3 regions of the Bradyrhizobium sp. CIR48 genome follow, and region 1 is predicted to be linked to each of the others. Evidence: predicted binding sites of a transcription regulator. Region 1 holds the regulator's gene; each other region holds the start of a gene.
The links. The regulator PhoB, encoded in region 1, activates phosphate uptake and scavenging genes when phosphate is short. The targets are predictions, from matches to a motif close to TGTCATNNANCTGTCAT.
Positions count from the first base shown of each region.

Region 2: GGD66_RS06915 (YbhN family protein) is a predicted target of PhoB. The motif match lies at 8,562-8,578, and genes of this name have one in related genera.
Region 3: phnC (phosphonate ABC transporter ATP-binding protein) is a predicted target of PhoB. The motif match lies at 3,395-3,411, and genes of this name have one in related genera.

Region 1 covers NZ_JACIHG010000008.1:445,919-455,564, forward strand. The annotation lists gene GGD66_RS25980 (Hsp33 family molecular chaperone) at 476-1,483, opposite strand; gene argF (ornithine carbamoyltransferase) at 1,751-2,674, opposite strand; gene GGD66_RS25990 (aspartate aminotransferase family protein) at 2,674-3,882, opposite strand; gene GGD66_RS25995 (GcrA family cell cycle regulator) at 4,339-4,851, shown strand; gene phoB (phosphate regulon transcriptional regulator PhoB) at 5,080-5,787, opposite strand; gene phoU (phosphate signaling complex protein PhoU) at 5,811-6,527, opposite strand; gene pstB (phosphate ABC transporter ATP-binding protein PstB) at 6,539-7,357, opposite strand; gene pstA (phosphate ABC transporter permease PstA) at 7,354-8,205, opposite strand; gene pstC (phosphate ABC transporter permease subunit PstC) at 8,210-9,199, opposite strand; gene pstS (phosphate ABC transporter substrate-binding protein PstS) at 9,391-9,646, opposite strand, start outside.
Region 2 covers NZ_JACIHG010000002.1:99,329-108,974, reverse strand. The annotation lists gene GGD66_RS06945 (aldehyde dehydrogenase family protein) at 1-16, opposite strand, end outside; gene gudD (glucarate dehydratase) at 38-1,381, opposite strand; gene kdgD (5-dehydro-4-deoxyglucarate dehydratase) at 1,406-2,350, opposite strand; gene GGD66_RS06930 (LysR substrate-binding domain-containing protein) at 2,480-3,385, opposite strand; gene GGD66_RS06925 (MFS transporter) at 3,510-4,862, opposite strand; gene GGD66_RS06920 (hypothetical protein) at 5,269-7,221, opposite strand; gene GGD66_RS06915 (YbhN family protein) at 7,308-8,390, opposite strand; gene GGD66_RS06910 (ferritin-like domain-containing protein) at 8,818-9,324, shown strand; gene GGD66_RS06905 (MFS transporter) at 9,614-9,646, shown strand, end outside.
Region 3 covers NZ_JACIHG010000008.1:293,736-303,381, forward strand. The annotation lists gene phnE (phosphonate ABC transporter, permease protein PhnE) at 1-523, opposite strand, end outside; gene phnE (phosphonate ABC transporter, permease protein PhnE) at 520-1,404, opposite strand; gene phnD (phosphonate ABC transporter substrate-binding protein) at 1,476-2,411, opposite strand; gene phnC (phosphonate ABC transporter ATP-binding protein) at 2,475-3,284, opposite strand; gene GGD66_RS25265 (chloramphenicol acetyltransferase) at 3,458-4,129, shown strand; gene GGD66_RS25270 (alpha-D-ribose 1-methylphosphonate 5-triphosphate diphosphatase) at 4,126-5,319, shown strand; gene GGD66_RS25275 (DUF1045 domain-containing protein) at 5,338-6,036, shown strand; gene GGD66_RS25280 (hypothetical protein) at 6,040-6,648, opposite strand; gene GGD66_RS25285 (selenium-binding family protein) at 6,732-8,132, opposite strand; gene GGD66_RS25290 (dihydrodipicolinate synthase family protein) at 8,508-9,446, opposite strand; gene GGD66_RS25295 (methyl-accepting chemotaxis protein) at 9,578-9,646, opposite strand, start outside.

The sequences.
Region 1 (9,646 bases):
GGCTCGCTCGCACCTTCGCAAGGACTTGACCGTGGCAACGACGGCCTGGACCACACGGTTTTGCCGTACGCGCGTTCGCTGGTCACCACATTATCTCCCGGCCTTGTCGACGTTGCCGAAAGAATGTGGCGAGACGAACTGAACAGCGCCGCTCATCTACACGCGGTTTCGGGCTCACAGGGACTACCCGCCCTGCCCGCACCTCTCGTGCCGACGCTGCCGCGTCCACCGCAAGCCCGGCTCGCGACAGTGACGACCACATAGTCGCCCCTCTTGGGTGAGCCGGGATGGACGGCACATACGCCGAAACCGAATTTCGGTAAAGTGGAATATTTTTAGCGAAGCGGATTGACAGAGCGCGACACAGGGCAGGCGCCGTAGGGTGGGCAAAGCGAAGCGTGCCCACGTCTTTCGCCGCCGTCGAGCGCTCGTGGGCACGGCGCAAGTAGGCCTTTGCCCACCCTACGAGAGCTCGCTACGCGCCTTCGACGCCCGCCTCGTCCGGCGTGAAATCATACACCGAGCTGCAGAACTCGCAGGTGACGACGACCTTGTCGTCCTTGACCATGGCGGCGCGGTCGTCGGGCGAGAAGCTCTTCAGCATCGCGGCGACCGCATCGCGCGAGCAGGAGCATTGCGCCTTGAGGACCATCGGATTGAACACGCGCACGCCGCGCTCGTGAAACAGGCGGAACAACAGCCGCTCGCCGGAGAGCTCGGGATCGATCAGCTCGACGTCCTCGACGGTCTCGATCAGCGAACGCGCCTCGACCCAGGCGTCGTCTTCGGCAACGCTGTGCACCTCGACGCCATCGGGGGCATCGCCGGGATGCAGATCGGCCTGCCGCGCGCGCTCCGCCGCCTTGGGCAGAAACTGCATCAGCATGCCGCCGGCGCGCCAGCGATGCTTGCCGCCGTCGTTGGAGCGCCACTCCTCGCCAACCGCGAGGCGCACGCGCGTCGGGATCTGCTCGGAGCGCAGGAAATATTCGTGGGCGGCGTCTTCGAGGCTGCCGCCGTCGAGCGCGACCAGACCCTGGTAGCGGCTCATGTCGGGGCCCTGGTCGATGGTCATGGCGAGATGGCCGCGGCCGAGCAGCGTGCCGGAATCTTTGGTATCGCCGAGACGCGCGGCATCGAAGCGCGCATAGGCCCGCAGGCGATCCGGCGCCATGTAGTCGACGACCAGGAACGACACCGGGCCGTCGGTCTGGGCCTGCAGGATGAAGCGCCCCTCGAATTTCAGCGCCGAGCCGAGCAGCGTCGTCAGCACGATGGCCTCGCCGAGCAGCTTGCCGACCGGCGCGGGGTAATCGTGCTTGGTCAGGATCTCGTCGAGCGCCGGGCCAAGCCGCACCAGGCGCCCGCGCACGTCGAGCGCGTCGACCTCGTAGGGCAACACGGCGTCATCGATCGGAACCGCTGATGGCGCGCGAACCGGGCCTTCGGGGCCGGCTTTCATCTGAGGGGATTGGGAAACCATGGGGCGTTATCTGGGGTCGGTCGGTGGGAAATGGAAGGGGCGCGGGGTGGTGGGTTCGGGGGCGATAAGGTTGCACAACGTTGCGGCAAATTCGATGTCGTCCCCGACAAGCGTAAGCGCAGCTCCGGGGCCCATAACCACAGGATGCGGTTTGGCGAAGACCGCTCGCCTCCGCCAGCCTGCCACAAGAGAGATTCCGCGGTATGGGTCCCTGCGTTCGCAGGGACGACAGTTGTGTGTGAGGCGACCGTCGGGCTTGCAGCGCCCTTACTTCACCGCATCGAAGCACCAGGCCAGAATGCCCTTCTGCGCGTGCAGGCGGTTTTCGGCCTCGTCGAACACGACCGATTGCGGACCGTCGATCACGTCGTCGGTGACCTCCTCGCCGCGATGGGCGGGCAGGCAGTGCATGAACAGCGCATCGGGCTTGGCCAGCGACATCAGCTTGCCGTTGACCTGATAGGGCTTGAGCACGTTGTGGCGGTGCTCGCCTTCCTTGTCGCCCATCGACACCCAGGTGTCGGTGACGACACAGTCGGCGCCGCGCACGGCGGCTTCCGGATCGGTGCCGAGCATGATCGGCGCGCCGGTCGCCTTGATGAAGTCGCGCATCACTTTTTTCGGCGCGAGCTCCGGCGGCGTCGCGACATTGAGCTGGAACTTGAAGCGCTCGGCGGCGTGAGCCCAGGACGCCAGCACGTTGTTGTCGTCGCCGGTCCAGGCCACCGTCTTGCCCTCGATCGGGCCGCGATGCTCCTCATAGGTCATGAGATCGGCCATCACCTGGCAGGGGTGCGAGCGCCGCGTCAGGCCGTTGATGACGGGTACCGTCGCGTTGGCCGCAAGCTCCAGCAGCGCGTCATGGTTGAGAATACGGATCATGATGGCATCGACATAGCGCGACAGCACGCGCGCGGTGTCGGCGATGGTCTCACCGCGGCCGAGCTGCATCTCGGCACCGGTGAGCATGATGGGCTCGCCGCCGAGCTGACGCATCGCGACGTCGAACGACACGCGTGTCCGGGTCGACGGGCGCTCGAAGATCATCGCCAGCGTCTTGCCTTCGAGCGGCCGCACCGGCTGCTGCGCCTTCTGCTTCGCCTTCATGGCGGAGGACGCCGCGAGCATGGTCTTGAGCTCCGACAGCGGCAGCTCGTTGATATCGAGGAAGTGCTTCGGGGACTTGCTCATCAGCTTGCCGCCCGCTTGGTCTGGCTGGACGAGATCGCGGCGCAGGCGCGCTCTAACCGCCCGACGCTGTCCTCGATCTCGGCTTCGGTCACGATCAGCGGTGGCAGGAAACGCACGACATTGTCGCCGGCCCCGACCGTGAGCAGTTTTTCATTGCGCAGCGCCGCGACGAGATCGCCGGAGGGCACCACGGCCTTGATGCCGATCAGAAGGCCCTCGCCGCGCACTTCGCTGACGACATCGCCATGACGGTCGATCACGGAGGCGAGCTTCTGCTTCAGCAGCAGCGACATCTTCTGCACGTGGTCGAAGAAGCCGGGCTGGAGCATGACGTCGAGCACCGCGTTGGCCGCGGAGATCGCCAGCGGATTGCCGCCGAAGGTCGAGCCGTGCGAGCCGGGCCCCATGCCGGCTGCCGCATCCGCGGTCGCCAGCACTGCGCCGATCGGGAAGCCGCCGCCGAGCGCCTTTGCCAGCGACATCACGTCAGGCGTGACGCCGGTGCGCCGATAGGCGAACAGATCGCCGCTGCGGCCCATGCCGGTCTGCACCTCGTCGAAGGCGAGCAGCAGGCCCTTCTCGTCGCAAAGCTGGCGCAACGCCTTGAGGAAGGTCGGCGTTGCCGAGCGCACGCCGCCCTCGCCCTGGATCGGCTCGATCAGGATGCCGGCGGTGTGCGGGCCGATCGCCTTCTTGACGGCCTCGATATCGCCATGCGGCACCTGGTCGAAGCCTTCCATGGGCGGGCCGAAGCCTTCGAGATATTTTGCAGAGCCGGTCGCGGCGAGCGTTGCCAGCGTACGGCCGTGAAAGGCGCCTTCGAAGGTGATGATGCGATAACGTTCCGGATGCCCCTTGGAGAAGTGATGATGGCGGACCAGCTTGATCACACCTTCCAGCGCTTCGGCGCCCGAATTGCAGAAGAACACGAAGTCGGCAAAGCTTTCGTTGCAAAGCCGGCTCGCGAGCTTCTCGCCGTCCGGGCTCTGGAACAGGTTCGACATGTGCCAGAGCTTGGTCGCCTGCTCCTGCAGCGCCTTGATCAGATGCGGGTGGCAATGGCCGAGCGCATTCACTGCCACGCCCGAGGTGAAATCGAGATAGCGATCGCCATTGGTCGCGATCAGCCAGCAGCCTTCGCCGCGCTCGAAGCCGAGGTCGGCTCTGGCGAAAACGGGGAGCAAATGCGGCGCTGCGCTGTTAGTCATGATGTCACTTGAATGTTGCGGACGGTGTGACGCGTGCATTGCGCAACGCACCATCGACCGGCCCGGAAAACGAAACGTGCCGCCTTTTAAGGGCGGCACGCGGGACTATCTTATGCTTGGCAAGACGGGTGTCAATGCCGCCCGGAAAGCCTCAGGAAACGCTGAATCCGTAGTCTTGCGGTGCCGATTTTGCGGGTTTTCACCACGGAACATGTGGAAGCGAGTCGGCGGACTCTTGCGCGGGAGTCACGCCATATTGTAGCGTTTGGATTGTCAGATACGACATCTCGTGCAGCGGTTCTGATCCCAAGAGTCCTCTTGTACCGGCGTAAACGTTCGGGCGTCAGTCACGCGCCCGGCGAGCCTTAAGGGATTCTGACGGCACGGGTTTTTGAAGGCTTAGGCAATCGCTGCGAGGCCCCAGGATGGCTGGCGCGTAGCGAGGGAAAGGGTGCAATGACGGTTTTGACCTGGTCCGACGATCGCGTCGAGCAGCTGAAAAAGCTCTGGGAGGCCGGACTTTCGGCCAGCCAGATCGCAGCTGAGCTCGGCAATGTGACCCGCAATGCCGTGATCGGCAAAGTGCACAGGCTCGGTCTGTCCGGCCGCGCCAAGAGCCCTTCATCGGCAGCGCCCCGGCCGCGCAAGGCGCGTCCCGCGCAGCACATGATGCGGGTGACCCGCCCCATCGCGCGCGGCAACACCGCGCTGGCGCAGGCCTTCGAGGTCGAGGTGGAGGCTGAACCCGTCACCTATGACAACGTGGTGCCGATGGGCCAGCGGCTGTCGCTGCTCGAGCTCAACGAGGCGACCTGCCACTGGCCGGTCGGCGATCCCTCGAGCCCGGATTTCTTCTTCTGCGGCGGCAAGGCACTGTCCGGCCTGCCCTACTGCGCCCAGCACTCGCGCGTGGCGTATCAGCCGGCGGCGGATCGCCGGCGCGCGCCGGCGAAGCCGGGTCCGCGCTGAGCGGATTTAGCTGATCGCAACGACGGCAGCCGTCGCACGATGACGGCTCAACCAACTCGGTGTCATCCCCGCGAACGCGGGGATCCATAACCACAAGGCGCAGTTGTCGCGCGAGATGGTCACTCCGAGTCTTCGCCAAACCACTGCCTGTGGTTATGGGTCCCTGCTTTCGCAGGGACGACACCGGAGAATGCGGCGGCAGCCCGCCAAAGCCAACGCCAGCAAACCTTACGTCTGCTCCGCCTTCGCGAAGCGGTCGTCGAGCGCGTAGCCAGCGCCGCGGACGGTACGGATCGGGTCCTGCTCGCGGCCGAGATTGAGCAGCTTGCGCAAGCGGCCGATATGGACGTCGACAGTGCGCTCATCGATGTAGATGTCGCGGCCCCAGACGCTGTCGAGCAGCTGCTCGCGCGAGAACACGCGGCCGGGATGCTCCAGGAAAAACTCCAGCAGGCGATATTCGGTCGGGCCGAGATCGATCGGCCGGCCCGAGCGCGCCACGCGGCGCTTGTCGCGGTCGAGCTCGATGTCGCCATAGGCCAGCACTGTCGCGAGCCGCTCAGGACTGGCGCGCCGCAGCAGGCCCTTCACGCGCGCCAAAAGCTCCGGCACCGAGAACGGCTTGACGATGTAGTCGTCGGCGCCGGTCGCAAGTCCCCGCACCCGCTCGCTCTCCTCGCCGCGCGCGGTGAGCATGATGATCGGCAGCTGCTTGGTGTCGGGCCGGGTGCGCAGGCGCCGGCACAGCTCGATGCCCGACAGGCCCGGCAGCATCCAGTCGAGCACGATCAAGTCCGGGATGTGCTCCTTGAGGCGGGTGTCGGCGTCGTCGCCGCGCATGACCGTCTCGACATCATAGCCGTCGCCTTCGAGGTTGTAGCGAAGCAGCTCGGTGAGAGCTTCCTCGTCCTCAACCACCATAATGCGTGCGCCCATCGGGTCGTCGCTCCTTCAAGTCTTCAGGTATTCGGGACCGTCGTGGCGAAGGTGGTCATGTCGCCCTTCGGCCGCTTGTCGGTGATCGCCTGGCCTTCGATCATGTAGAACACGGTCTCGGCGATGTTGGTGGCGTGGTCGCCGATCCGCTCGATGTTCTTGGCGCAGAACATCAGATGGATGCAGAACGAGATGTTGCGCGGATCCTCCATCATGTAGGTGAGGAGCTCGCGGAACAGCGAGGTGCAGATCGCGTCGACTTCCTCGTCGCCCTTCCACACCGCCATCGCCGCCGGCAGGTCATGCGCGGCATAGGCATCCAGCACCGACTTGACCTGCTGCTGCACGAGGTCGGTCATGTGCTCCAGGCCGCGGAACAGCTTCAGCGGATGGAAGTCGGTCTCCAGCGCGGCGACGCGCTTGCCCATGTTCTTGGCGAGGTCGCCGATGCGCTCGAGGTCGGTCGCAACGCGCATGGCGCCGACGATCTCGCGCAGATCCACCGCCATCGGCTGCCGGCGGGCGATGGTGAGCACCGCGCGTTCCTCGATGCGCTTCTGCAGCGCGTCGAGCTCGGCGTCGATGGTGACGACGCGCTGGCCGAGCGCGACGTCGCGGCGGATCAGCGCGTCGACGGAATCGACGATCATGCGCTCGGCGATGCCGCCCATCTCGGCGACCAGGCGGGTGAGCTCCTGGAGGTCGGTGTCGAAAGCCTTTGCGGTATGTTCAGTACCCATGTCGCGTCTCCTCAGCCGAACCGGCCGGTGATGTAATCCTGCGTGCGCCGGTCGCTCGGCGACGTGAAGATCTTGCTGGTGTCGTCGAACTCGATCAGCTCGCCGAGATACATGAAGGCGGTCTTGTCGGAGACGCGCGCCGCCTGCTGCATGTTGTGGGTGACGATCGCGATCGTGTAGTTCTCGGACAGTTCCTGGATCAGCTCCTCGACCTTGGCGGTCGAGATCGGATCGAGCGCCGAGCAGGGCTCGTCGAACAAAATCACTTCAGGACGCACCGCGACGGTGCGGGCGATGCACAGGCGCTGCTGCTGGCCGCCGGAGAGCGACAGGCCGGAGGCGTTGAGCTTGTCCTTGACCTCGTTCCACAGCGCGCCGCCGCGCAGCGCCTTCTCAACGCGGTCGTCCATCTCGGACTTCGAGATCTTCTCGTAGAGGCGGATGCCGAAGGCGATGTTCTCGTAGATCGTCATCGGGAACGGCGTCGGCTTCTGGAACACCATGCCGACCCGGGCGCGCAGCAGATTGAGGTCGAGCCTGGGATCGAGGACGTTGGTCTGGTCCAGCATGAGCTGGCCGGTGGCGCGCTGGCCCGGATAGAGATCGTACATCCGATTGAAGATGCGCAGCAGGGTCGACTTGCCGCAGCCCGACGGGCCGATGAACGCCGTGACGCGGTTGGCGCCGAGCGTCAGGTTGATGTTCTTCAGCGCGTGGTGCTCGCCGTAATAGAAATTGAGATTGCGCACCGTCACCTTGGCCGGTGCTTCCGGCAGCGGTTGCGAGGCCAGATGAGCGTTGGAACTCATGGATACGGACAAGTCGGTCATTTTGCAGTCCTCTCGGCGCCGAGGATGCGCGCGCCAATGTTCAGGGCAAGCACGGTGAGCGTGATCAGCAGCGCGCCGCTCCAGGCGAGCTGCTTCCAATAGGCGTAGGGGCTCTGGACGAAGTTGTTGATGGTAACCGGCAGGTTGGCCATCGTCTTGTTCAGGCCGAGGCTGAAGAACTGGTTCGACAGCGCGGTGAAGAGCAGCGGCGCGGTCTCGCCGGCGACGCGGGCGGTGGCGAGCAGCACGCCGGTGATGAGGCCCGACCGGGCCGCACGATAGGCGATACGCTTGATCACCAGCGAGCGCGGCAGGCCGAGCGCCGAGGCCGCCTCGCGCAGGGGATTCGGCACCAGCAGCAGCATGTCCTCGGTGGTGCGCAGCACGACCGGGATCACGATGACGGCGAGCGCGAGCGCGCCCGCGATCGCGGAGAAGCCACGCATCGGCACCACCACCGCGCCATAGATGAACAGGCCGATGATGATCGAGGGCGCCGAGAGCAGGATGTCGTTGATGAAGCGGATCACCGAGGTCAGCTTGTCGTTGCGGCCGTATTCGGCAAGGTAGGTGCCGGCGAACAGGCCGAGCGGCGCGCCGATGCCGACGCCGATCAACGTCATGATGATCGAACCGACGATCGCGTTGCGCAGGCCGCCTTCGGTCGAACCGGGCGGCGGCGTATCCGCGACGAAGATCTGAAGATTGAGGCCGGCCAAGCCGTTGAAGAGCAGCGTGACCAGGATCAGCGCGAGCCAGGTGACGCCAAAGGCGGCCGCGGCGAAGCAGAGCCCGCGGATGACGATGTCCTTGCGGCGACGACGCGAATAGATCGGATTGAGCGCCATGACGTTACTTCCCCGCCTTCTTGTCCAGCCGCATCAGCATCAGCCGCGCTGCGGCCAGCACGAAGAACGTCAGCACGAACAGCAAGAGGCCGAGCAGGATCAGGCCGGACTGGTGCAGGCCGTCGCTCTCGGCGAACTCGGATGCGATCGCCGCCGAGATCGTGGTGCCCGGCGCGAAGATCGATGAGGAGATGCGGAACGAATTGCCGATGATGAAGGTCACCGCCATGGTCTCGCCGAGCGCGCGGCCCAGCGCCAGCATGACGCCGCCGATGATGCCGACGCGGGTGTAGGGGATCACCACGCTGCGGACGACTTCCCAGGTGGTGCAGCCGACGCCGTAGGCGGCCTCCTTCAGCACCGGCGGCACCGTCTTGAACACGTCGACCGAGATCGAGGTGATGAAGGGCAGCACCATGATGGCGAGGATCAGCGCGGCGTTGAACGTGCTGAGATAGGACGGCGGACCTGCGAAGATCGCGCCCAGCACGGGCACGCCGTCGAAGATCCTGATCATGAAGGGCTGGAAGGTATTGGCCAGGAACGGGCCCAGCACGAAGAAGCCCCACATGCCGTAGATGATCGAGGGAATGCCGGCGAGCAGCTCGATCGCCATGCCGATCGGGCGACGCAGCCATTGCGGGCAGAGCTCGGTGAGGAAGATCGCGATGCCGAGACCGACGGGAATGGCGATCAGCATCGCGATGAAGGAGGTGACGAGCGTGCCGTACATCGGCCCGAGCGCGCCGAGCACGGGCGGATCGGCCGACGGCGCCCAGCGCTGCGTCCACAGGAAGGAGAAGCCGTATTCCTTCATCGCCGGGAACGCGCCGACGATCAGCGAGACGATGATGCCACCGAGAATGAGGAGCACCGAGATCGCGGACAGCCGCGTGATCCAGTAGAAGGTGACGTCGCCGAGCTTGAACGCGCTCAAGGCCTTGGCGCGGTCATACGGTCCGGCGTCGTCGATTACATCGCTCTGAACGGCCATTTCTGCCACGCCGATCCCCTGTGCCCGATAATATACGCTTGTTGTCAGTCTTTTTGTCGGTCTCGCGCTCCGGACACGGCATGACCGATCCGGAGCGGAAGTCTTGCGGGTCCCGGCTCTCGCGAAGCGGCACACTGGACGATGCTTCGTATCGCCAGGGCCGCACCGCGTCCGGGACGCGAGAGCCTTACTTAGCTCTTGATCTCGGCAGCCCAGGTCTTCTCAATCAGGGTCACGACGCCTTCGGGCATCGGGATGTAGTCAAGCTCTTCAGCCGCCTTGCCGCCGCTCTTGAAGGCCCAGCGGAAGAACTTGATGGCTTCCTGCGAGGCCGCCTTGTCGGTGGCGTCCTTGTGCATGAGGATGAAGGTCGCCGCGGTGATCGGCCAGGACTTCTCGCCGGGCTGGTCGGTCAGGATGACGTAGTAGCCGGGCGCCTTGGCCCAG
Region 2 (9,646 bases), on a different contig from region 1:
TCAGGATCGCAGTCATCTTTTCCTCCGAGGAAGTATTTTAACGCACGAGGCACGGACGCTTGTCGTCAAAGGTCCAGCCGGGGATCAGGTCCTGCATGGCAATAGCGTCATCGCGGGCACCGAGTCCATGCTGCTTGTAGAGGTCATGCGCCGCGTCGATAGCGGCCCTGTCGATTTCGATACCCAGGCCCGGGCTATCAGGGACGGCAATCTCGCCGCCCTTGATCTGGAGCGGCTCCCTGGTGAGCGCTTGGCCGTCCTGCCAGATCCAATGGGTATCGATCGCGGTGACCTTGCCGGGGGCGGCGGCGCCGACATGGGTGAACATGGCCAGCGAAATGTCAAAATGGTTGTTGGAATGCGAGCCCCAGGTCAGGCCGTTGTCGCGACAGGTCTGGGCCACCCGCACCGAGCCCTGCATGGTCCAGAAATGGGGATCGGCGAGCGGAATGTCCACCGCGCCCAGACGCAGCGCGTGGGAGAGCTGCCGCCAGTCGGTGGCGATCATGTTGGTCGCGGTCGGCAGGCCGGTGGCGCGGCGGAACTCGGCCATGATCTCGCGGCCGGAAAAGCCGGCCTCGGCGCCGCAGGGGTCCTCGGCATAGGCGAGGATGCCGTGCATGTCCTTGCAGAGCCTGATCGCCTCGTCGAGCGACCAGGCGCCGTTGGGATCGAGCGTCACGCGCGCGTTCGGAAAACGCTTTGCGATGGCGGTGACGGCCTCGATCTCCTGCTCGCCGCGCAGCACGCCACCTTTCAACTTGAAGTCGGCGAAGCCGTAATGGTCGTGGGTGGCTTCCGCGAGCCGCACCACGGTCTCCGGCGTCATCGCTTCCTGATGGCGAAGGTCGAACCATTCCGCCTTGCCGGTTCCGCCGCTGACGTAGTCGAGCCTGGACTTGCGGCGATCGCCGACGAAGAAGAGATAGCCGAGCGTCTCGACGCTGTTGCGTTGCTGGCCTTCGCCGAGCAGCGCGGCGACCGGCAGGTTGAGATGCTGGCCAAGCAGATCGAGCAGCGCGGATTCGATCGCGGTGACCGCATGGATCATGACGCGAAGATCGAAAGTCTGCTTGCCGCGGCCGCCGGCGTCGCGGTCGGCGAAGGCGGTGCGGACGTCGGCGAGGATGTTGTTGAGCGCGCCGACGGTCTTGCCGATCACGAGATCGCGGGCATCCTGGAGCGTCTGCCAGATCTTCTGCCCGCCCGGCACCTCGCCGACGCCGGTGTGGCCGGCATTGTCGGTGAGGATGACGATGTTGCGGGTAAAGAACGGCGCATGTGCGCCGCTCAGGTTGAGGAGCATGCTGTCGCGGCCCGCGACCGGGATCACCTGCATCGCCGTGACGACAGGCGCACCGGAGATTTCAATCTGGGCCATCGCACGCTCCTCGCTGTTGTCGTCCTATTCTGCCGCCTGTTGTGTCGATCGGATGGCGGGCAGATTCTTCACCAGCGCGGTCACTTCGGCGATCTCCTGCTCGGTGAGGTCGGTGAGCGGCGGGCGGACCGGGCCGGAGTCGCGGCCGATCACCTTCATGCCGGCCTTGATGATCGAGACGGCATAGCCCTTCTTGCGGTTGCGGATCGCGATCAGCGGCAGGATGAAGTCCTTCAGCCCGGCCTGGATCGTGGCATGGTCGCGCTTGCGTACCGCGGCGTAGAAGTTGGTGGCGAATTCCGGCACAAAATTGAACACGGCCGAGGAATAGGTCGTCACGCCCATGTCGAGATAGGGCAGCGCGAAGGTCTCGGCGGTCGGCAGGCCGCCGACATAGGTGAGACGATCGCCGAGCTTGGTGTAGACGCGGGTCATCAGCTCGATGTCGCCGATGCCGTCCTTGTAGCCGACGAGGTTCGGGCAGCGCTCGGCGAGGCGCGCCAGCGTGTCGGGCTGCAGGATCGCGTTGTCGCGGTTGTAGACGATGACGCCGATCTTCACGGCGGCGCAGACTGCCTCGACATGGGCGGCAAGGCCCTCCTGCTCGGAGTGGGTGAGGTAGGGCGGCAGCAGCAGCAGGCCGTCCGCGCCGGCCTTCTCCGCGCCGATTGCGATCTCGCGGGCGATCGCGGTGCCATAGCCGGTGCCGGCGAGCACGGGCACGCGGCCCTTGGTCTCGTCGACGGCGACCTTGACGACTTCAGGGACCTCGGTCGGCGTCAGCGAGAAGAATTCGCCGGTGCCGCCGGCGGCGAACAGGCCTGCGACATCATAGCCGCACAGCCAGTCCATGTTGGCGCGATAGGTCGCCTCGTCGAAGGAGTAGTCAGCCTTGAAGGGCGTGACGGGGAAAGACAGGAGGCCAGATCCGATCTTCTGGGCCATTTCCTGCGGGGTCATCTTGCTCATGGGCGCGGCTCCCTCATTGCGTGTTGTGGAGGACGCAAGCAGAAGGCTGCGCGTCCATGCGCCGTGGTTTAGGAGACCGTTCGATGCGGGTCCAAGCCAAAGCCTATATCGACCGATGCGAAATCAGCATCAATCTTCCACGGGCTCCGCAGAGGCCAGTTCGCCGGCGATTTTGACCAGCGCCGACAGCAGCGGATTCTCGTCGTCGCGGCGCCAGACCATGAACAGCTCGACGGGGACGCGCGTGCGCAGCTTCAGCGGGCGCAGGCGCACGTCGGAAATCTTCAGGCTGGCCGCCGCCGCCGGCACGATGGCAAGGCCGAGGCCGGCGCGCACCATGGCGAGGATCGAGTGGATCTGGCTGAGATGCTGGACGTAGCGCGGCAGCACGTCGGCACGGGTGAACAGCGCCACCAGGAGATCGTGGAAGTAGCGGCTCTCATAGGGCGAATACATCACGAAGGGCTGGTCGTCGAAATCCTTGATGGTGATGCTGTCGGCATTCGCCAGCGGATGCTTCTTCGGGATCGCGGCGAGCAGGGGCTCGGCGACGACGCGGCGGCTGGTGAGCTCGGGCCGCGCGATCGGCGGCCTCAGCAGGCCGGCGTCGATCTGGCCCGACGTCAGCGCCTCGAACTGGTCGCCCGACACCATCTCCTTCAGCGAGAAGTCGACCTCGGGCAGTTTTGCGCGGCAGGCCGCGACCAGTTCCGGCAGGAAGCCATAGGCCGCGGCCGCGGTGAAGCCGATCTTCAGCGAGCCGGTCTTGCCGAGCGCGATGCGGCGGGCGACTTGCGAGGCGCTTTCGGCGAGCTTGAGGATGCGCCGCGCCTCCGGCAGGAAGCTACGCCCGGCCGGCGTCAGGCGCACCGAGCGGCTGGTGCGCTCGAGCAGCGGCGCATCGATGATGTGCTCGAGCACCTGGATCTGCCGGGACAGCGGCGGCTGGGTCATGTTCAGCCGCGTCGCGGCGCGGCCGAAATGCAGTTCCTCCGCCACCGTGACGAAACAGCGGAGCTGGTTGAGGTCGAACATCGATACATGCCTTAGATGGATAAGGCGTTTCCCCGGTACTTCTAGCATCGATCATCCCCAAAACAAAGACGGCGGCTTTTTGGGCCGCCGTTGAGTTGCCTGGTCAAGCTCCCATCGGGAGCCCTCAGGAGGAACGTTTGAGCGTCACCCGCTCGATCTTGCCGACGATGACGAGATAGGCGAACGCCGCCACCAACGCGTTGAGGCCCACGAACACCAGCGCGCCGTTGAACGAGCCGGTCGCGGCGAGGATGTAGCCGATCACGATCGGCGTGGTGATCGAGGACAAATTGCCGAAGGTGTTGAACAGGCCGCCGGAGACGCCGCCGGCTTCCCTCGGCGAGGTGTCGGAGACGACCGCCCAGCCGAGCGCACCGATGCCCTTGCCGAAGAAGGCGAGCGCCATGAAGCCGACCACCAGCGCCTGTCCGTCGACATAGTTGCAGGCGATGATCGACATCGACAGCAGCATGCCGCCGACGATCGGGATCTTGCGCGCCATGGTCAGCGAGCCGGTCCGGCGCAGGATCGCATCGGAAATGATGCCGCCGAGCACGCCGCCGATGAAGCCGCACAGCGCCGGCAGCGTCGCGACGAAGCCGGCTTGCAGGATCGACAGGCCGCGCTCCTTGACCAGGTAGACCGGGAACCAGGTTAGGAAGAAATAGGTCAGCGTGTTGATGCAATACTGGCCGAGATAGACGCCGAGCATCATGCGGTTGGAGAGCAGCTGGCGGATGTGGTCCCAGCCGGAGCCGGCCTCTTGCGCACGCGCGCGCAGCTGATCGTTCTTGGGTGCGTCGAGATCGACCAGCGCGCCGCCTTCCTTGATGTAGTCGAACTCGGCATCGTTGATCGAAGGATGCTCCTTCGGGCCGTAAATGGTCTTGAGCCAGACGAAGCCCATGACGATGCCGAGCGCGCCCATCACGAAGAACACGAAGCGCCAGCCATAGGCATGCGCGATCCAGCCCATCAGCGGCGCGAAGATCACGGTGGCGAAATACTGTCCCGAGTTGAAGAAGGCCGACGCGGTGCCGCGCTCGTTGCCCGGAAACCACGCCGCGACGATGCGGGCGTTGGCGGGGAAGGAGGGCGCTTCCGCGACGCCGACAAGGAGGCGGAGCGCGAACAGCACGACAACAGCCGTGCCGGCGCTGAGGAAGCCAACCCAGCCCTGCATCAGCGTGAACAGCGACCAGACGATGATGCTGAAGGCATAGACGAGGCGCGAGCCATAGCGGTCGAGCAGCCAGCCGCCCGGGACCTGCGCCGCGACATAGGACCAGCCGAACGCCGAGAAGATCCAGCCCATGGCGACGGGATCGAGATGCAGCTCCTTGGACAGCGCGGGGCCTGCGATCGACAGCGTGGCGCGGTCGGCATAATTGACGGTGGTGACCAGGAACAACATGGTCACGATGAACAGCCTGACGCGGGACCTTCTCACGTCCGCTGCGGACACCACTGCGCTCATCAGGCGCCTCCTCAAGTCGAAATGTTTCCTCGATCCGACTCCTAGAGGCGCGCGCGGCAAAGTGTCCAAGCTCAAGGGGGTATCGATCGATACCGTTTTTGGATTGATGAAACGGCAAGTAGCGGGGAACGATGCTGGCGCGGAGTGAATGTGCGAGCGATGGCGATGTGCGAGCACCAAGCACTCCGCTGTCGTTCCGCGCGAAGGCGGGGAATCCAGTACGCCGCAGCCTCGATTCAAGACTGCCGTCGCGGCGTACTGGATCGCCCGGTCAAGCCGGGCTGCGACACCGAGGTGCGAGGACGTTGCGCGTAGCCCGCATGAGCGAAGCGATATGCGGGGAGATGGCTCCGGATGTCGCTGCGCTCATCCGGGCTACGACTCGCAAAAGGAGTCTTCGCGCGCGCTACTGCTTTGCGCTCGGCAACAGCTGCGGCAGAAATCCCCGCGTCACGCCCGGCGGCACCGCGTCCAGTCCAAGCACCGCGCTCGCGGCCGGCAGCGCCGCATCCGCCATCGCCGCATGCCCTTCTGCGCTCGGATGCACCGCGCCGCCATAGACGGCGGAGAGCACGCCCCAGGTGGCGTCGTGAATGTCGGTCGGCTGGCTCGCCGCCGGCAATCCCTGCGGATAGGTCATCGCGGCAAAATAGCTGTCATTGGCATCGCGGATCCAGCGCGCGCGGGGTAAATAGGCGCGGTATTCCGAGGCGCCGCGGCCGCACAGCATCGGCTGGCTCGCCGCGCTCACGATGTCTGGATTGAAGCTCTGGCCGTTCTCGGCAAAGCAGCTGCGGTCGAATTCGGGGTCGTTGCCGGAATGGGCGCAGAAGCCGTGATCGGCGAACGCCGCCTGATGCGCATCGACGAAGGTCATGCGGTCGGCTTCGGGATCGCGGCACAGCGCGCCGCGGGTGCAGGTGGCGAGCCCCTTCAGCTGCGGCAAGAACTCGGTGTCGACGAAGGTCGAGACGCGGGCAAGGCGCTGCGGATCGGCGTTGAAGGCCGGATGGATGTCGAAGCCGGCCCGGCCGCCGCGGCAGGGCACGCCGCCGTCGGCGAGCGCGGGGTTGGCGTAGGAGACATAGACGACATGCGAGAGGTCGCCGCCGACCAGCGGCTTGAGCGCCTCGCGCAGCTTGACGAAATTCTGCGGCAGTTCGCGCGCCAACGCATCGCGGGAATCGTCGACGCTCGCCATCACGCCGGAGCGGCGGAACAGCGCGCGCTCGGTCGCGGTCTCGACGATCACGTCGGCAACGAGACCGGAGAAATAGACGTCGTTGGCGCCGACCGAGAGCAGCACGAGGTCGAGCGTGCGGTCGGGCTGGCGCTTCTTCGCCGCGGTGAGCGCCTCGCGCAATTCGGCGACTTGCGCGTTCACGCTGGTGTTGCAGACACCGGTCTTGCCGGGCGGGCATTCGCGGGCGCGCTGCGAGCCGAGCAGCCCATCGCCGATGCTGGCACCGGTGCAGGCGAGCGGCAGGTAGGTCACTGCGATGTGGGTGTAGCGCACCGCGAGTGCGAGGGCGGTGCGCGTCTGGTAGCTGTAGAGCGAGCGGTGGCAGGGCGAGTTGAACCAGAGCGCGCTGTAGCGCTGCCAGTTGGCGAGCGTGTCCGGCGCCTCGCAGGCGCGGCCGCCTTTGAAGCCGTGGCGGCTCGGCCGGTAGTACTGCGCGCCGGCGGTGCCCAGATAGGAGCGGAAGCAAAACCCTTCGTCCGACAGCGCCAGCGGCCGGTCCGGATTGCCTTCGCCGGAGGCGATGCTGTCCCCGAGGCCGGCGACGAAGATGTCGCGGACCTGGATCTCGGTCTGGACGCGCTGGGTCGGATCGGAGCCGGACGAGACGTCGACGGTCGCGACCGTCTGCTTGCCGTAGCGGACGCGCAAATTGATCGGCTCGGCGCAGTCGAAGGTCGATTGTTGCGGCCCGTCGCCGTCGTCGAACGACCAGGCGCAGGTGGCGCCGACCGGCACCGCGCCAACGAGGCGGACGGTGACGGGGTGATCGATCGGGGTGAGGTAGTTTTCCTTGGTGTTGTCGCGGGTGCAGGGCTGGTTGACCCGGCCCTGGAGGTCGATGCAGAGCCGGTTGACCATGTTGCGGGCCCAGCCGCGGCCCTCGCTCTGGAGCTCCAGCGATTGCTCGGCGGCCAGGATGCTGCGGTTGCGGGCGTTCTCGACATGGAGCAGGAAGTCGCGCTCCTCGCGGAACAGCCGGAAGCGGTTACGCACCTCCCAATTGATCTGCAGGGCGCCGGTGTCCTGAGCGCTAGCGCGCTCGGGCGGCATGGCCGTCAGAATCCCGGCAAGCAACAGGGCGCCTGCGGAAAGGGTACGAAGGAATACAGGGATCATGGCCCGCGTCTTCAACGGCAAAGTTGAGGCGGAAATAAGAGAGCATTGCTCCGCCGCCCGCAACCCCGCCGGGTCCAGATCGTGGCCTACCGCTTGTTGGCCTGGCGCAGTATCCGCTCGCGCTCCATCGGCGTCACCTGCTTGGGCAGATTGGCCTGCGCGCAGGCCTCCGCCAGCCGCCGCCGCTCCTGCCAGGGCTCGACCACGTTCATCCAGAGCTCGCGCGTGCCCATGATCGAGATGGCGAGGCCGAACGGGATCACGAAATAGAGAAGGCGGAACACCAGCAGCGTCGCCAGAAGTTGCTCGCGGCCGAATTCGGGTAGCGCCAGCAGCATGGCGGCATCGAACACGCCGATCGAGCCGGGGGCATGGCTGGCGAAGCCGAGCAGCGTCGCCAGGATGAACACCACCGCCAGCGACATGAAGTCGATCGGCGGATTGGCCGGCATCAGCAGGTACATCGCCGTGGCGCAGAAGCCGAGATCGACCACCCCGATCAGGATCTGGACCAGCGTCAGCGGCGCCGACGGCAGCACCACCTTCCAGCCCTTCTGGCCGAGCTCGCGCCGCTTCTCGCCCATGCAGAGCCAGACCAGATAGGCACCGATCGAGGCGAGGCCGCCGAGCGCGATCAGCCGATTGATCGAGGAGGGGAGCTGATCCATCGAGGACGCCGCATCCGGATGGATCGCCATGCCGATCGAGAGCACGAAGATGTTACCGAGCCAGAAGGTCAGGCCCGACAGGAAGCAGATCTTGGCGACGTCGATCGCGTTCAGCCCGTAGTCCGAATAGATCCGGAAGCGGATCGCGCCGCCGGTGAAGACCGTGGCGCCGATGTTGTGGCCGATCGAATAGGACGTGAAGCTGGAGAGCGCCGCAATGCGGTACGGCACGTGCTTCTTGCCGATCGTTCGCAGTGCAAAAAAATCGTAGAAGGTCAGCGTACAGAACGCAAAGAACACGCAGATCGCCGCCAGCCCGATGCTCCCGCGGGGAATCTCGGTTAACGCGGTCAGGATGACCCCGGTATCGATGCCCTTGAGGGTCCGCACCAGCGAGGTGATCGCGAAGGCGATGATGAAGACGCTCGCGGCTACTCCGAGCCGTCGCCAGCCGATCCATCTCTTGAAGCCGCGTTGCAGCGCGGGCAGCAGTCCGTGCATTCATCCTCCCGGCGGGGGGCAAGACCGACCAGGCCAGACATTGGCCAGTCGGGTACGATCACGGCCAAAAGCAGGCATCGATCGCGGGGCATGATCCAGCTCATTTAAGGCAAAAACACCGGCTTGTGCAGCCCTTGACAACAATTGGTTCTGCGTCGGACCGGTCACTTTTGTCATACGCGGTTCACATCGGCGGCGCGTTAAGCATATGAGTCGTGAAACCGACTCGGCCCGCGCGTTTCGTATGCCGACACCATTTCAGATGCCGCTGCCGTCCGCATTGTTCCAGCGCAAGCCATCCGGGTCTTTTTGGAACGTCGATGCCGCGTGTCCGTTGGGCCCCATCAGCAACCGAACATGGCGGAATAAGCGGCTTTTCGTGCAAGCCGCTGCCTTCGTGTTCCACAAAACCGAAGAGGACGGAACGATGGGACTGTTCACAAAAGACATCAAGACCATGAACGACCTGTTCGTGCACCAGCTCCAGGACATCTATTACGCCGAGCAGCAGCTGACCAAGGCGCTGCCGAAGATGGCCAGTAAGGCCACCGATCCGCAGCTGAAGCAGGGCTTTTTGACGCACCTTGAAGAAACCAAGCAGCACGTCGCGCGGCTCGAAGAAGTGTTCAAGATGCACGGCGTCCCCGTGAAGGCGGTCGATTGTCCGGCGATCGACGGCATCATCGAGGAGGCCGACGAGACCGCCGGCGAGGTCGCCGACAAGGCGGTGCTCGATGCCGCCCTGATCAACGCGGCGCAGGCCGCCGAACATTACGAGATCGTACGCTACGGCAGCTTGATCGCCTGGGCCAAGCAGCTCGGCCGCAATGACTGCGCGACCGTGCTCGCCAAGACGCTTGAGGAGGAGAAGGCGACCGACAAAAAGCTGACCACGCTCGCCGAGAGCAAGGTCAATCTGCGCGCGGCGAGCTGATGAAGGTAAAGCGACGGGCGCGCCGCGCGGCTATCCGTGCGGCGCTCTCGCCACATATGCTCTGTCATCGCCCGCCTAGTGCGCGATTGCGCACAGGGGCGGGCGATCCAGTATTCCAGAGACAATAATGGGATACGGAGAAGCCGCGGCGTACTGGAATCCCCGCATGCGCCGGGCACGACACCGCTTGTAAGGCGAGTGCCCGCAGCATCCATCCTTCGTCCATTATCGAAACATGACTGCGCAATGAGAGCGTATATTTCGCATGGGGCTGCAATCGAGGTGCAGCATGCGAGCCACCACCATCAAACATGAAATCTTT
Region 3 (9,646 bases), 150 kb from region 1:
CGATCGCCTCCGAGAACAGCTTGCCGAAGGCGCCGAAATCCGACACCGCAATGGCGAGCACGCCGGCGAACGGGCCGAGCCCGACGACGTTGATCCACACCAGCGCCCAGATCAGCGTGTCGACACCGCGGATCGAATCCAGGACGCGGCGGACAGGAAAACGCAGGAGCTTCGACGGCACCACGTTGCGTGCCGCGAGCAGGCTGACCGGAAGCGCGAACACAGCGGCCAGCGTCGTGCCGAGCAGCGCGATCGACAGCGTCTCGCCGAGCGCCTTCAGATAGATCGGCAGTGAGGAGCCGGGATCGGGCGGGATCATCATCAAGGTGATCCAGCCGAGCTGGCTGAGACCTGCGAAGAAGCGCGACGGCGAGAAGTCGAGATCGACCAGGCCGTAAACGAGGATCGCGAACGCCGCGACGATCATCGCGGGTGTGGCAAGCCGCGCCGAGGCCGGCCGGTCGAACACATCCGGATAGCGCGCGCGAAGCTCTCGCGTGTCGACCGTTTGCCGCCTCGTCACGTCCGCGCCTCCTTGCCGAACAGGCGGCCGCGCAGCCAACCGGTGCTGATATCGATGATGAACACGGTGACGATGATGGTCAGCAGGATCGCGCTGACGTCCGAATAGTAGAATTTGCGGATCGCGACGACGAGCTCCTGGCCGATGCCGCCGGCACCGACGAAGCCCATCACGGAGGCTTCACGGACGTTGATCTCGAAGCGCAGCAGCGCGTAGCTCGCATAACCCGCGGTCACCTGCGGCACGACGGCGAAGCGCATGCAGGACAGCCAGCTCGCGCCGGTCGAGCGGATGCCTTCGACCGGCTTCATGTCGGCGTTCTCGACGATTTCCGAGAACAGCTTTCCGAGCGCGCCGGTGGAGTGGATCGCGATCGCGAGCACACCCGCCATCGGCCCGAGCCCGAACGCGATCACGAAGATCAGCGCGAAGACGATGCCCGGAACGGTGCGGGCGAACTCGAGCAGGCGCCGGACGACGAAGCGCAGCCAGGGTGCGGGCGAGGTGTTTTCAGCGGCGAAGAAGTTCAGGCAAAATGCCAAGGTCGCGCCGATCAGCGTGCCGACATAGGAGATCAGCAGCGTTTCGCCGAGCATCTTCAGCCATTTGCGCCAGCCCCAGAGCCATTCGCCGACATCGGTCCAGACGCGCTGGCCGTTGTCGAGCGTGAGGATGCGATCGAAATAGCTGATGAAATTGCCGAAATAGGTGAAGAGCGTGCGCAGATTCACTTCCGCGCCGATTCCCGCGAGAGCCAGCGCGGCGGCGAAGACCGCGATCCCCAACAGCAGGCGGAGCCGCCTGCGCCCGACCGCCTGGCGATAAGCGGCGTTGAGCACGGCAAGCTGCTGCTCGGGGAGGATCGAAACCGCTGTTGTCATCGGCCTGAGATGAGTTCCGTCAAAGAAAGAGCCGGGTCCAGGGACCCGGCTCCAGTTGCATCGCCCTGAGATCAGGACGCCTTCTTCTTACGCAGCGCATCGACGAACTTGATCAGCTCGATCGTGCCATCCCAGTCCTTGGTGGTGGCGGGATGAAAGCCCTTCTTCTGACCGTCGGAGAGGCGGTCGAACGCGGCCTTGTCCTTGGCCGGGGCGTCGAAGAACGCTTTCGCAATGGCAGCCTTGGCGTCTTCCGGCAGGTCGGAATTGTAGGCATAGGGGCCGTTGATGATCGGCGCCGACTTGTGGATGATGCGGAAGTCGTCCTTCTTCATCGCCGAACCGTCGGCATTCTTCAGCATGCCCTTGGTCAACATCTGCGCCAGCGTGGAATCGTCGTCGCTGGTCCACTGGTTGGCGGCAACGTCGACCGTGCCCTGCGACAGCGCCAGCATCGCGTTCTCGTGACTGCCGGTGAAGACGACCTTGCCGAAATAGCCGTCGGCATCGGGGATGCCCATCTTGTCCAGCTCGAAGCGCGGCACGTTGTTGCCGGAGGTCGAGTTCGGATCGACGAGGCCGAGGTTCTTGCCCTTGAGATCGTCGACCTTCTTGTAGGCGCTGCTCGCCTTGACGAAGAACACCGAGTAATAGCCGGTCGAGCCGTCGGCGTTGATGTCGTTGGCGAAGGCGTCGGACTTGACGCCGGTCAGGCGGGCGCGGGCGAACGAGGCCGAACCGTAGCTGGCGATGTGGATGTTGCCGGCGCGCTGGCCCTCGATGACGGCGGCGTAGTCGTTGGCGATGCGCAGCGTGACCTTCACGCCCAGTTCCTTGGAGAGATAGTTCACGAAAGGCGCCCAGCGCTCGGTGACGCCGGAGGCGTTCTCGGCCGGGACGACCGCAAAGGTCAGCTCGGGATATTTCGCCTTCCAATCGTCGGCGGAGGCGGAGGCGGTGAACGCGAGCGCGGCGGCGCCGGCAAGAATTAATCTGCGAGTGATCATGATACCCTCTTCATCCGTTGGGGTCGGTGGACGCAAAACTGGCAACAAAAGATGTGGCGCGGCTCAGGCGGCCGCGGCGGTTCCGAGCGCCGGAACGCCCTCGGGCGCCGGGACGGGCACGGTGCCCATGACGTCGGCGGCTTCGAGATCGTAGAGCTCGCGCGCGACGTGGTCGGTCAGCGCGGACGGCGCGCCGTCGAACACCACGCGGCCCGCAGCCATGCCGATCAGGCGGTCGCAATAGCTGCGGGCGAGATCCAGCGAATGCAGATTGCAGAGCACGGTGATGCCGAAATGCTTGTTGATGCGCAGCAGCGCATCCATCACGATCTTGGTGTTGCGCGGATCGAGCGATGCGATCGGCTCGTCGGCGAGGATGATGTCGGGCTGCTGCACCAGCGCACGCGCGATCGCGACGCGCTGCTGCTGGCCGCCGGAAAGCTGGTCGGCACGCTGGGCGGCGAGCGACGCGATGTCGAACTGTTCGAGCGCCGACATCGCCAGCGCCTTGTCCTGCTCGGGCCACACTTGCGACAGCGAGCGCCAGGCCGGCATCGTCGCCAAGCGCCCCATCAGAACGTTGGTGAGGACATCGAGCCGGCCGACCAGGTTGAACTGCTGGAAGATCATGGCCGACCGCGCTCGCCACTGCCGCAGCTCCTTGCCGCGCAGCGCGGTGACGTCAATGCCGTCAAACAGGATGCGGCCCTGCGTCGGCGTCGCGAGACGATTGATGGTTCGCAGCAGCGTCGACTTGCCGGCGCCGGACCGTCCGATCACACCGACGAAGCCGCCGGGGGAAATTTGAAACGAAGCGTCGTCCACCGCGGCTTTCGCGCCGAAGCGACACGTCAGACCTTCCACCACCAGCATGCGGGACTCCAGATTAGCTGGAGCCAACCGCTAACGCCCGCGCTTGACACTTGTGTGACACGGGCGTTGCGGTGCGGCGATCCTACACAGCTCATCCCCTGTCATCGCCGTGTCATGACATCGTCATCAAGCCGCTCGAAGAGGAACGCCCGCCCTCGCGCTTCGGATGCAACATGGCCGCCAAGATTCTCTCGGTCCAGCCGACCGTCGACCCCTCGGCCAAGCTGCACGAGACCAGGCTCGGCGCCTATACCGAGGTCGGCGCGCGCACCATCCTGCACGACGTCGCGATGGGCGATTACTCTTATGTCGTGAACGATTCCCAGATCACCTACACCACCGTCGGAAAATTCTGCTCGATCGCGGCGATGACGCGCATCAATCCCGGCAATCACCCGATGCACCGCGCGACGCAGGCGCATTTCACCTATCGCTCCAGCGCCTACTTCGACGGCGAGAGCGACGATGCCGAGTTCTTCGACTGGCGGCGGCAGCACCACGTCCATATCGGCCACGACGTCTGGATCGGTCACGGCGCGATCGTGCTGCCGGGCCGCAACATCGGCACCGGCGCGGTGATCGCGGCCGGCGCCATCGTCACCAAGGACGTGCCGGCCTACACCATCGTCGCCGGCAATCCCGCCCGCATCGTGCGGCGGCGATTCTCCGAGGAGATCGCCGGACGGCTCGCGAAGCTCGCCTGGTGGGACTGGGATCACGACAAATTGCGCGAAGCGCTGCCCGATTTCCGCAAGCTCGGGATTGAAGATTTTCTCGCGACATACGAAGCACGGGCGACTCCCCAGACCAGATCCCTTACCAGCAAACGAAACGCGGTCGCGTGACAGACATTTTCCTTGAAGGCGGCCGGGCCCTGATCGGCACTGAGGTCGTCGAATCGTCATTGGCGGTGTCCGGACAGGACATCGCCCAGATCGATGCTTCACGGGGCCGGGCGCGGCTGGCGATCGATGCGCGCAACCTGCTGGTGCTCCCCGGCATCGTTGACCTGCATGGCGATGCTTTCGAGCGGCAGATGATGCCGCGCGCCGGCGTCGACTTCCCGATCGATGTCGCGCTCGCCGACAGCGACCGCCAGGCGATCAGCAACGGCATCACCACGGTGTTTCACGCCACGACTTGCTCGTGGGAGCCGGGCCTGCGCAGCGCCGACAATGCGCGCGGCCTAATGGAGGCCATCGAGCGGCAGCGCCCGCAATTCGCCGCCGACACCCGCTTCCATCTGCGGCACGAAACCTACAATCTCGACGCCGAGGCCGAGATCAGCCAATGGCTCACCGAGGGCCGCGTCGATCTGTTCGCTTTCAACGACCACATGGATGGCACCGTCGCCGACATGGCCAAGCCGCGCAAGCGCAACCGCATGGTGGAGCGCACGGGGCTTTCAGCTGAGGAATTCGACCGGCTGGTCGAACGCGTGGTCTCGCGCGCCGACGAGGTGCCGGCTTCGGTTGCGCGTCTGGCCGCCGCGGCGCGCGCGGCCGAGGTGCGGATGCTCTCACACGATGATGCGACGCCGGCGATGCGCCAGGAGTTTCGCGATCTCGGCGCTGACATCGCGGAGTTTCCGATCAACGAGGAGACGGCGCGGGCGGCAGCAAGCCACGGCGACGCCATCGTCTACGGCGCGCCCAACGTCGTGCGCGGCGGCAGCCACACTGGCTGGACCAAGGCCTCCGACATGATTGCCAAGGGGCTCTGTTCCGTGCTGGCCTCGGACTATTATTATCCTGCGCAGCTGCTCGCAGCGTTCCGCCTCGCCGCCGACGGCGTGCTGCCGCTGACGGACGCCTGGAATCTGGTCTCCGCCGGCCCGGCGCGCGCCACCGGTCTTGCCGATCGCGGCGTGCTCGCGGAAGGACGCCGCGCCGATATTCTGCTGGTCGACGACACCGTGCCGCTGCGGCCACGGCTGATTGCGGTGATCGCGGGCGGAAGGCTTGTTCATCTCACCGATGCTACGCGGGTGCTCACTGCTATGGCGACGCCGCGCGAGACTGTCGTCGCGGCCTAAATTGGTTATGCTGAGGCGATGACAGGTTTCCCCCGCTACGCGATCTATTTTGCCGCCGGCAGTGATAGCGCCCTCTCCCGCTTCGGTGCCGAACTGCTCGGCTACGATGCCTACACCGGCAACGAACTGGCCTTTCCCGCCGACGCATTGCGCGTCGCGCCGGACTGGCGTGACGTCAGCGCCGATCCCCGCAAATACGGCTTTCACGCCACGCTGAAGGCGCCGATGGCGCTCGTATCAGGCAGGACCGAAGCTGAGCTGATGGCCGCCTGCGCCGCATTCGCCGGCAAGCCTCGGCCGCTTCCCGTGATCCTGCCGGTGGTCGATTCCATCAGCGGCTTCATCGCCGTCATTCCAGCCGAGCCGGTCGAGGCGCTCCAGCAACTCGCCGCCGATTGCGCCCGCGATTTCGATTCCTTCCGAGCCGCGCTGTCGGCGGACGACCGCGCGCGACGCAAACCCGAGAAGCTGAGCGAACGGCAGCGCGACTATCTCGACCGCTGGGGCTACCCTTACGTGATGGAAGAATTCCGCTTCCACATGACGCTGACCGGGCGGCTGGATGCCGAGCGCCGCGGGCCGATCCTGGAGATGCTGCGGACGCGGTTTGCAGCGCTGGGGATCGAGACGCTGGCGATCGACCGCATCGCGCTGTTTCGGCAGGATGATGCATCGGCAAGATTCCACATCGTCGACGAGTGGCCGCTGGCGCGATAGACCTCAGCGCCAGCTCGCAAGATTCAAGCCGAGCGCCACCGCGCCAACCAGAACGAGGCTGGCCGCCCAGACTGCATCCAGATTGAACCAGCTTCGCGAGACGAACTTCAATCCAAGATGGCGGTAGACCAGCCACGCCAGACATCCGCCGGCGCCGACCATGGCGGCGACGTGCACCAGGGACACCAGCAGCGCCATCCCGAGACTTGTCTTAAAAAGACTTGTCTTCATCAGCGCGCCGGCCGCCTCATGGCCGGCATCGAATTCGAAAGCCTGGCAGAGCCCGAGATAGATCGGCACGAGCATCAAGGCGGCGCCGTGAGCAATGGCGACGGCAAATGACCAGAGCGCCAATTGCGTCGGCGGAATTCGTGCCAGCGCGCGTGGATGACGCCGCGCGATCAGCCGATAAACGCCGAAGCCGACGACGAGAAGGCTCGCGCCAATCTGGATCGAACGCTGCCACTCGACCAGCACCAGCAGGAACGCGAACGGCAGCAGCACGAGAAATGTTGCCAGGAGATGCCCGGCCGCCAGAGCCCACAGCGCACGGAAGAGTGCGGATGGACTCTTGTCCATGAGCCCGGCCGAAACGGCGAGCGGCCATCCCATCCCCGGATTGACGCCGTGGTAGAGACCGCTCGCAACAAGCGCGAGCCACAGCCAGCCAAGCGCCGGGCTCGCGTGCCCCCAATCTAGACCGACGGGTAGCAAAAGGAGTCCGTCGAACAATCGCCGCCCTCCAGCCTGATCTGGTGCGCGCGATAGCCGTCGGGGAAACTCACGAAATAGTCCTTGTGGAGCTCGAGGCCGCCGTTGCGACCGACATTGGCCATGACCTCCACGCCCGGAACCCCATCGGGATAGAACTGGTCGTCCCAGGTGGAATAGAGCGAGTTGGTCCAGTACACGCGCCTGCCGTCGCGGCTGATCTCGACCATTTGCGGGCCGGCCGCAAAGGCCTTGCCATTCGGATGCGCTGTACGGCGTGCGATGCCGCCGATGTGGACCGAGCCCGCAAGCTTCGGCTTCCTGGGATCGCTGACGTCGTACTGGCGCATTTCACCGGTGCCCCAGCAAGAGACGTAGAGAAACCGGTCATCCATCGACAGGTCGATGTCGGTGACCAGCGGTGGCACGGCGCCAAATCCCTGCAGCAGCGGCGGGAGCTTCTCCTTTGGTGCGGGTTCGGGCGGGATCGTTGCCGTCTTCTCGGCATGGAATTTCCCGCCTTCGCGCCACCAGGTCCAGATCGATGCTTCGAGATTGGTGGTGTCGACCACGACGCCCACGAAACCGTATTCGCGAACCGGATCGTGCGCAGGCCGCACCTCCAGCGCCATCTGATGATTGGCGCCAAGGTCAATGGTCTGCACATTGCGCCGGGCGCGGAGATCCCAGAAGTGGAGACGATGGCCGTATTTATTCGACAGCAGATCCTCCGGGACGATCCCGTTCTCGAACTGCGGCGGCAACGCCCATTCGCTCGTTACCATGTAATCGCGCGGCAGGTTCCACCAGAAGTCATAATGCAGCGTCTGCGGGCCACGGTCGATCTCCCATCGTCCGAGGACCTCGAACGTCTCGCAATCCATGATGAAGACGCCGGGAGGCCCGTTGGTGCCGTCCTTGCCGCCGCCACCCAGCGTGCTCACGTAAATGCCGTCCGGCCCGCAATGGATGGTGTGCGGCCGCGAGTAGCCGGTCTTCTTGAATATTTCCTCGGGCTCGATGACTTTGTGGATCTTGGCTTTGGTGGGATCGGGCTTGGTATCGATGATGTAGATCCGCGACGAGCGGATTCCGGGGATGATGAGATAGCGCCGCTCGATAAAGGCATGTCCGGCGAGCGGCGACAGGGCGGAGGAGCAGGCATTCCAGCCGAAGTGATGAAATTCGTCGCCCTTGTTGGGCATCGTCACGGTGTGGACGATCTGGCTGTAGGTCGGCGATCCCGGCTTGACGTCGATGACCGCGAGAGCATCCGGCTTCGAAAAATCCGGACTGAGCAGCAACGTGTAGGCAAAGTTCTCCGCAGGTGCTTCCATCGCAAGCCTGGGCGATGCGTGAAAGGTGGGGTCCGGCCTCATCGTCATGGCACTGCCTCCCTGATCTGTCGGTTCGCGCCAACCTGGCTCGGGATAACGGCATTATGAAGAGGTGTTACACGATGGCTCGAGATGCTCCGCGGGGCTTGGTTGGCGACGTATATTACTTCATCGCCGGGCCGCGGGAAACGGCTCGAATCGCGCAAATTCGACGCCGTCAGGCGAAAGGGGCGGATGAGATGAAGCGAGCGCGCAACTCCCCTTCGGGGTCGTTCCGGCAAAGGCCGGGACGACAGCTGAAATATTCAGCCTTCGTAGGGTGGGCAAAGCGGAGCGTACCCACCACCTGTCGCCGTCAGTAAAGATGGTGGGCACGGCGCTCCGCGCCTTTGCCCACCCTACGACAGCGACGCGTTTGGCCCGTTACTTCCCCCACCGCAGCGCCAGCGCGTCGCGTTCCTTGGCGAGTTCCAGCAGGCCCGCGCGCGTGGCCGGATGCAGCGGCTGGAGCGGATGGCGCACCGCGTCCGACTTGATCACGCCGCCGGCCTGCATCATCGCCTTGCAGGCGATCAGGCCGCATTGACGGTTCTCGTAATTGATCAGCGGCAACCAGCGCTCATAGGCGGCCTTCGCTTCCTCGCGCTTGCCGGCGAAATAGGGATCGATGATCTGGCGGATGCCGTCGGGATAGCCGCCGCCGGTCATCGCACCGGTGGCACCGGCATCGAGATCGGCGAGCAGCGTGATCGCCTCCTCGCCGTCCCAGGGTCCCTCGATGTCCTTGCCGCCCGCCTCGATCAGGCTGCGGAGCTTTGAGGCCGCGCCCGGCACCTCGATCTTGAAATAACGGATGTTGGCGAAGTCGCGCGCCAGCCGCGCCAGCAGGTCGACCGACAGCGGCGTGCCCGCGACCGGCGCATCCTGGATCATGATCGGAATGGAGATGGCGTCCGAGAGCACCTTGAAGAATTCGACGATGCCCTTCTCAGGGACCCGGAAGGTCGCGCCATGATAGGGCGGCATCACCATCACCATGGCGGCGCCGGCGGCTTCGGCTTGCTTGCTGCGTGCGGCGCAGACCGCCGAGCTGAAATGCGTGGTGGTGACGATCACGGGAACCCGGCCCGCGACATGCTCCAGCACCGCATGCATCACGGTCTCGCGCTCGGCATCGGTGAGCACGAACTGCTCGGAGAAATTGGCGAGAATGCAGAGGCCGTTCGAGCCGGCATCGATCATGAAATCGATGCAGCGGCGCTGTCCCTCGAGGTCGAGCTCACCGCGCTCGTCGAAGATGGTGGGCGCGACCGGGAACACGCCGCGATAGGGGCGCTGGGCCTTGTGTGGGGTGACCGGCATCGAACTCTCCATCCCTGATCTGTCTTACGTCTGGCGCTGCGCTCACGGAGCGAGGCGGCACAGATGTAGCCGCCGCGCGGACCGGCGGCAATGCCGAACCCACGACGTCAGGTTGGAAGAATGAGGCGAAACTACGCGATCTTGACCGCGCCCAAAAAGCCCTCGACCGCGACGCGGAGGCGGTCGGCGTCGGCTGACAT